2 linked regions of the Ruficoccus amylovorans genome follow. The protein of the gene in region 1 interacts with the protein of each later gene in a pairwise test. Links are inferred from orthologs where the notes say so. Each region holds a gene or a part of one and is shown in the gene's direction. Other genes may lie near its edges.

The links.
Region 2: the proteins of ligA (region 1) and leuS interact in binary tests that used the Escherichia coli proteins (3 or more experiments, as listed by UniProt). The link is inferred for Ruficoccus amylovorans from one-to-one orthologs.

Annotation. Positions count from the first base shown.
Region 1 is NZ_JACHVB010000064.1:69,247-72,448, reverse strand. Bases 93-3,068 are described here. They hold ligA (NAD-dependent DNA ligase LigA), read left to right. Parts: upstream 93-563; coding sequence 564-2,573; downstream 2,574-3,068. Other genes in these bases: H5P28_RS18950 (DUF975 family protein), read left to right, coding at 2,590-3,068; H5P28_RS18960 (VanZ family protein), read left to right, coding at 93-525. Also shown: H5P28_RS18965 (hypothetical protein), read right to left, coding at 1-53; more of H5P28_RS18960, read left to right, coding at 79-92; more of H5P28_RS18950, read left to right, coding at 3,069-3,202. UniProt on the Escherichia coli protein: DNA ligase that catalyzes the formation of phosphodiester linkages between 5'-phosphoryl and 3'-hydroxyl groups in double-stranded DNA using NAD as a coenzyme and as the energy source for the reaction.
Region 2 is NZ_JACHVB010000014.1:34,201-37,596, reverse strand. Bases 89-3,258 are described here. They hold leuS (leucine--tRNA ligase), read left to right. Parts: upstream 89-451; coding sequence 452-3,058; downstream 3,059-3,258. Other genes in these bases: H5P28_RS04700 (FecR family protein), read left to right, coding at 3,055-3,258; H5P28_RS04710 (trypsin-like peptidase domain-containing protein), read right to left, coding at 89-308. Outside these bases: more of H5P28_RS04710, read right to left, coding at 1-88; more of H5P28_RS04700, read left to right, coding at 3,259-3,396.

The DNA of each region.
Region 1 (3,202 bases):
AAGAAATTCTCCGAGGCGCAACACCGCGAGCCAGGCTGAAGGAACATTGCCATGAAAAACAAATCGTAAGAAAAAGAAATGAGCGTGAAAACTCCACGGCAGCAACCCTTTTTCCTGCGCTGGCTCCTCGTCATCGCATTGGTGGCCAGTATCTCTCTGCTTTCCGGCGGCAGCGTGCCACCCGAGATCGTCCCCGGCATTATTCAGATCGACAAGCTCGCTCACATTCTGGTCTTCGGGCTGCTCGCTACCGCGGTTTTCCGTGCGCTTCCCGACGGGATGGCTCCTCATCGAAAAATGGCTTGGGCTGTCGGCCTGACCATCGCCTTCGGTCTTTCCGATGAACTGCATCAGGGCATGAACCCCAACCGTACGATGGACGGCTGGGACTTGCTGGCCGACGCCGTCGGGGCATTCGTCGCGACTTTCGTCTACCGCTATTGGGGGCTTTACCGGCGCGTCCTCGAATGGCGACCCATTCCCCGCTCCGCGCCCGGGCCACTCACCGAGCCCCTGCGCTCTTAGCTTGCTCCGCCCGCCGCGCTTCCCATGCTCGTGACTGTATGATGGACAAGTCCGAGGCCACCCGCCGCATCCGCGAACTGCGCGACACACTCGCCCGCCACGACGAGCTCTACTACCGCCAAGGCACCCTCGAAATCGAGGATCAGGAATACGACGCGCTCAAGCGCGAACTGGCCGCGCTCGAAGCCGAGTTCCCCGAGCTGTCCACCGACACCTCCCCCACTCGCCACGTCGGTGACGACCGCACCGAGGGCTTTGCCAAGGTCAAGCACCGCGAGCGCATGATGTCGCTTGACAACACTTACAACGAGAGCGAACTACGCGAATTCGACGCACGCCTGCGGCGCATTTTCCCCGACCGCGAGCTGGGCTACGTGGTCGAGCCGAAGATCGACGGCGTGGCCGTCTGCCTGACCTATGAGCAGGGCCGCCTCGTGCGCGCCGTCACGCGCGGCAACGGCGTTGAGGGCGACGACATCACCGCCAACGTCCGCGAGGGCGTCCCCGCACTTCCCGACCGGCTCGCGGGCGATCAATGGCCCGAGATCGTCGAGATTCGCGGCGAGCTTTACATGACCCTGACCGAGTTCCAGCGCATCAACACCGAACGCGAGGAAAAGCAACTCCCCCTCTTCGCCAACCCGCGCAATCTCACCGCCGGCACGGTCAAGCAACTGGCCGGCGTCGGCGGGCGACGGCTGGAGATCGTCCTCTACGGGCTGGGCTTCTGCCAGCCGCGCCGCTTCGGCAAACAGAGCGAGTTCCACCAGGCGGTCAGGGGCTGGGGCTTGCCCACGCTGGAAAGGTACTGGACCGCCGAAGGCATTGACGAGGCTTGGGCCTGTATCGAAAAACTGGATACACTCCGGCATGAGTTCACCTACGAGACCGACGGCGCGGTCATCAAGCTCGACGACTTCGCGCTCCAGGCCGAGGCCGGAGCCACCGCCAAATCCCCCCGCTGGGCCATCGCCTACAAGTTCGCCGCCGAGCAGGCCGAAACCCTGCTGGAAAAAATCGACGTGCAAATCGGCCGCACCGGGGCCGTCACCCCGGTGGCTTACCTGAGCCCCGTCCAGCTCGCCGGAACGACCGTCTCCCGCGCCACTCTCCACAACGAGGACGAAATCGCCCGCAAGGACATCCGCCCCGGCGACACCGTCGTCGTGCAGAAGGCCGGGGAAATCATCCCGCAGGTTCTGCGTGTCGTCACCGACAAGCGCCCTGCCGACAGCCAGCCTTTCGACTTCGCCGCCTTCCTCCAGGAAAAGGGCATCGACGCCGAACGCGTACCCGGCCAGGCCTTCTGGCGGCTCAAGGGCCGGGACGACCCCGCGCTCATCCGCCGCAAGCTCAAGCACTTCGCCAGCAAGCCCTGTCTCGACATCGAAAACCTGGGCGAAGCCGTCGTTGACCAACTGGTTACGCAGGGGCTCGTCCGCGACCCCGCCGACCTCTACACCCTCACGGTCGAGGAACTGCTCCCGCTGGAGAAGTTCGCCCAAAAGTCCTCCGAAAACCTCGTCGCCGCCATCGCCGCCAGCCGCGACAAGGAAGTTTGGCGGCTCGTTCACGCCCTGGGCATCCCCAACGTCGGGGCGCAGTCGGCCAAGGACCTCGTGGCACACTTCCACGGGCTACCTGCCATCATGCGGGCCAGCGCCGAGGAGCTGGAGGAGGTGGACGGCATCGGCGGCATCGTGGCCGCGAGCATCCGCACGTTTTTCGAGGACGAGGCCCAACTCGACCTGGTCAACCGCCTCATCGCGCACGGCCTGCGCATAGAAGAGGAGCCGCCCGCCGAGGCCGGGACCGAAACACCGCTCACCGGCAAGACCGTCGTCCTCACCGGCACCCTGCCCACCCTGAGCCGCGACGAGGCCACGGCCCGGATCGAAAAAGCCGGGGGCAAAACCAGCTCCAGCGTGAGTAAAAAAACCGACTATGTGCTGGCCGGGGAATCCGCCGGCAGTAAGCTGGAAAAAGCCCGCAAGCTCGGCGTCGAGATCATCGACGAAGACGCTTTCCTCAAGTTGATTAACCCCTGACCCTCCCCACGCCGCCATGTGGTACTACGCCATCTACAACCGCCAGCACGGCCCGGTTTCGCCGTCCGAAATCGAACGCCTGATCGAGCAGGGCATCGTCACCGCCGACACCCTCGTGTGGCGGGCCGGGATGAACGAATGGCAACCCGCCTCCCGGACCCCCCTGGCCGAGAAGTTTCCCGCCGCTCAAACCCTCGGCGACCTTCCGCCCATCGTGGATACCCCGTCGGCCCGCCCCGGCTACGGCCAAGGCATCCCGCAGGACCGGGGACTGCCGCCGCCGACCAGCTTTGAGGTTCCCGCCGGGGCCAACGCCCGCGCCCTTATGTCTCTGGCCAGCGACATGATGAGTGGCCGCTGGAGCACCGGGATTGGCTTTTGCCTGATCTACGGGCTGGTTTATATCGGCATCCAGATCATTCCCTACATCGGGGGCCTGATCAACTCTGTCCTCTTCGGTGTGCTGGAGGTCGGAGCCATGCGCTTCTGGCTGACGTACACGCGCGGCGGCGAGCCCAAGACCGACCAGCTTTTTTCCGCCTTCCCCATTTTCCTGAAAACCTTTCTCACCTACCTGCTTTACAGCGCGATCCTCGTCGTCGCCATCCTGGTGGCCGCCATCCCCGGAG
Region 2 (3,396 bases), on another replicon or contig:
CCAACCAACTCGGCATCGACACGTTCGAGGTTGTTGAGCGTGACCATGATGCGCTCGGCGTAGGGGTTGACGACGTGGGCGTTGGTCAGGATGTGGCCCTCGCGCGTCATAATCACCCCCGAGCCGACGCCGTGCTGGGTCCGCTTGGCCCCCTCGTCAAAGGTCGTCTCCCACACATCGAGCCGGACCACCGCGTCAAGCAGGCGCTGAAAGCCCGGTTCGATGTCGTCCACGGCGGTCGAGACGCGTTCGCGATCCCGCGTGGCGAAGCGGGGCGTGATCGCGTGCAGGGCCGGGGCCGCCAACAAGCATGCGAACAAAACAGAGAGAACCGGGGCAAAAATCCGCATGCCCTACCCCTAGCCGTTTTCGCCCCCCTGTCACGGCCAAACCGACATGGGCTTGACCATCCGGGGGCGGAGCGGCTATTTCTTCCCGTTTTTACAAAGACATGGCAACACGTTGCGACAGCTACGACTTCTCCCTGATCGAGCGCCACTGGCAGGACTTCTGGGCGGACAACAAAACCTTTTACGCGGAAGACTTCGCGGACAAGCCCACCTGGTACGTGCTGGACATGTTCCCCTACCCCTCGGGCGCGGGCCTGCACATCGGCCACCCCGAGGGCTACACCGCCACCGACGCCCTCAAGCGCTTCAAGAAGGCCCAGGGCCACAACGTCCTGCACCCGATGGGCTGGGACGCCTTTGGCCTGCCCACCGAGCAGTACGCGATCAAAACAGGCGAACAGCCCGCCGTCGTGACCAAGCGCAACATCGCCCGCTTTAAGGAGCAGCTCCGCGCCATTGGTCTGACCTACGACTGGGACCGCGAGGTCAACACCACCGACCCGCACTACTTCCGCTGGACGCAGTGGATTTTCCTAAAGCTCTTCAAAAAGGGCCTCGCCTACGTGGACGAGAAGCCCGTGTGGTTCTGCCCCGAGCTGGGCACCGTCCTGGCCAACGAGGAAGTCCTCAACACGCCTGAAGGCCCCCGCAGCGAACGCGGGAGCTTCCCCGTCGAGCGCCGTCCGCTGCGCCAGTGGGTCCTGCGTATCACCGCCTACGCCGACAAGCTCCTCGACGGCCTCAAGGACGTCAACTGGCCCGACTCCACCAAGCGCCTCCAGTCGAACTGGATCGGCCGCTCCGAAGGGGCCGAGGTCACCTTCTCGCTGGACGGCTTCGACGACACGCTGACCGTTTTCACCACCCGCCCGGACACGCTCTTCGGGGCCACCTACATGGTCGTCGCCCCCGAGCACCCGCTGCTTTCCAAAATCACCGCCGACGACAAGCGCGAAGCGGTTGAGAGCTACGTCCGCAAAGCCGCCAACAAGTCCGACCTCGAACGCGCCGAGCTGTCCAAGGAAAAGACCGGCGTCTTCACCGGCTGCCACGCCATCAACCCGGTCAACGGCGAAAAAATCCCCGTCTGGGTCGCCGACTACGTGCTCATGAGCTACGGCACCGGCGCGATCATGGCCGTCCCCGCCCACGACGAGCGCGACTTCGCCTTTGCGAAGGAGTTTGGGTTAAAAATCGTTCAGGTCATTTCGGATGAGACTCACACAGAGGCACAGAGGCACGGAGGCGAACTCACCGAGGCTTACACCGGCGACGGAAAATTAATCAACTCCGGCCTGCTTGACGGCCTGGATGTCACCGCCGCGAAAAAGAAGATCACCGACAAACTCGCGTCCGAAAACCGCGGCAAGGCCACGGTCAACTTCAAGCTGCGCGACTGGCTCTTCTCGCGCCAGCGCTACTGGGGCGAGCCCTTCCCCATCGTCTGGGTCTCCGAGGCCGATTACGCCACAGTTGCCTCCGGGGCGGCCTTCGCGGGCCTGCTGCCCGAGGAGCCGGTGACTTGCACGATGGACGGGAAAAAGTGGTTTGCCGTGCCGCTGCCCGAGAGTGCCCTGCCACTCACGTTGCCCGAGACCGAGAGCTATCAGCCCTCGCCCGACGGGCAAAGCCCGCTGGCCAACATCCCCGAGTGGCTGGAGGTCGCCATCGACCCGGCGACAGGCAACGTCACGGCACGCAAGGAACTTTCCGATACAAGCGGGCTGGTCGAGGGTCTGCGCGAAACCAACACCATGCCCCAATGGGCGGGCTCGTGCTGGTACTACCTGCGCTACATCGACCCGAAGAACGCCGAGGCGCTCATCGACCCGAAGAAGGAAGACTACTGGGGCATGCCCGACCTCTACGTGGGCGGCGCGGAGCACGCCGTCTTGCACCTGCTTTACGCGCGTTTCTGGCACCGCTTCCTCTACGACGAGGGCGTGCTCAAGACGCCTGAGCCCTTCACCGAGCTTTTCCACCAGGGGATCATTCTCGGTGAAGACGGCGAAAAGATGTCCAAGAGCCGGGGCAACGTCGTCAACCCCGACGACATCATCGCCCAGTACGGCGCGGACAGCCTGCGGCTTTACCTGATGTTCCTCGGGCCGCTGGAGGCGATGAAGCCCTGGAACACGCAGGGCATCGAGGGCGTGGTGCGCTTCCTCAGAAAGCTCTGGCGCGAAGTCATCGCCGAGGACGGCTCTGTCGCCGCCCGCGTGGACGACACCCCCGAATCGCCGGAGACCCTGCGCGTCCTGCACGAGACGATCAAAAAGGTCACCGCCGACTACACCGCGCTGGGCTTCAACACCGCCATCTCGCAGCTAATGATCTGCCTGAACGCCATCTCCAAGGCCGGGCGCATGAACCGCGAGACCGCCAAGACCTTTATCCAGCTTCTGGCCCCGCTGGCCCCGCACCTGTGCGAAGAGCTATGGGAACGCCTCGGCGGCGCGGCCGGGGGCGTCTCCGCCGCCCCGTGGCCCGTCTGCGACGAGTCGTTGCTGGTCAACGACACGGTCAAAATCATCGTCCAGGTCAACGGCAAGCTGCGCGGCGAACTGGAAGTGTCCAAGGACCTGGCCAAGGAGGACATCCTCGCGCAAGCCAAGGGCCTGGAGCGCGTGCTGGCGCAGACCGAGGGCAAGACCGTGGTGAAAGAGATTTACGTGCCGGGCAAAATCGTCAATCTGGTCGTGAAATGAGCCGCCGCCCCGCCCTCCGCTTTTTCTGCCTGCTCGGACTCGCCCTGCTCTGCGGCGCGGGTCTGCGGGCCGACGAAACACGCGGGGGCATCGCCTTCGTCAAGGGCCTCTCCGGCAGTCTCACCGCCGACGGGCGCGACCTGTCCAAGCACGAATCCTTCGACCCGGTGGGCCAGACCATCGTCAGCGGCCCCAGCGGTCGCTCCTGCCTGGTCTTTTCCAACCGCATGGCCCTCGTGCTCGAACCGGACACCACACTGAACGTGGTCAAGTTCAGGCAGGCCCTGCCGGATGGCTCCGCCGCCACCACCGACAACGTGGAAATGGCCCGCTCGCAG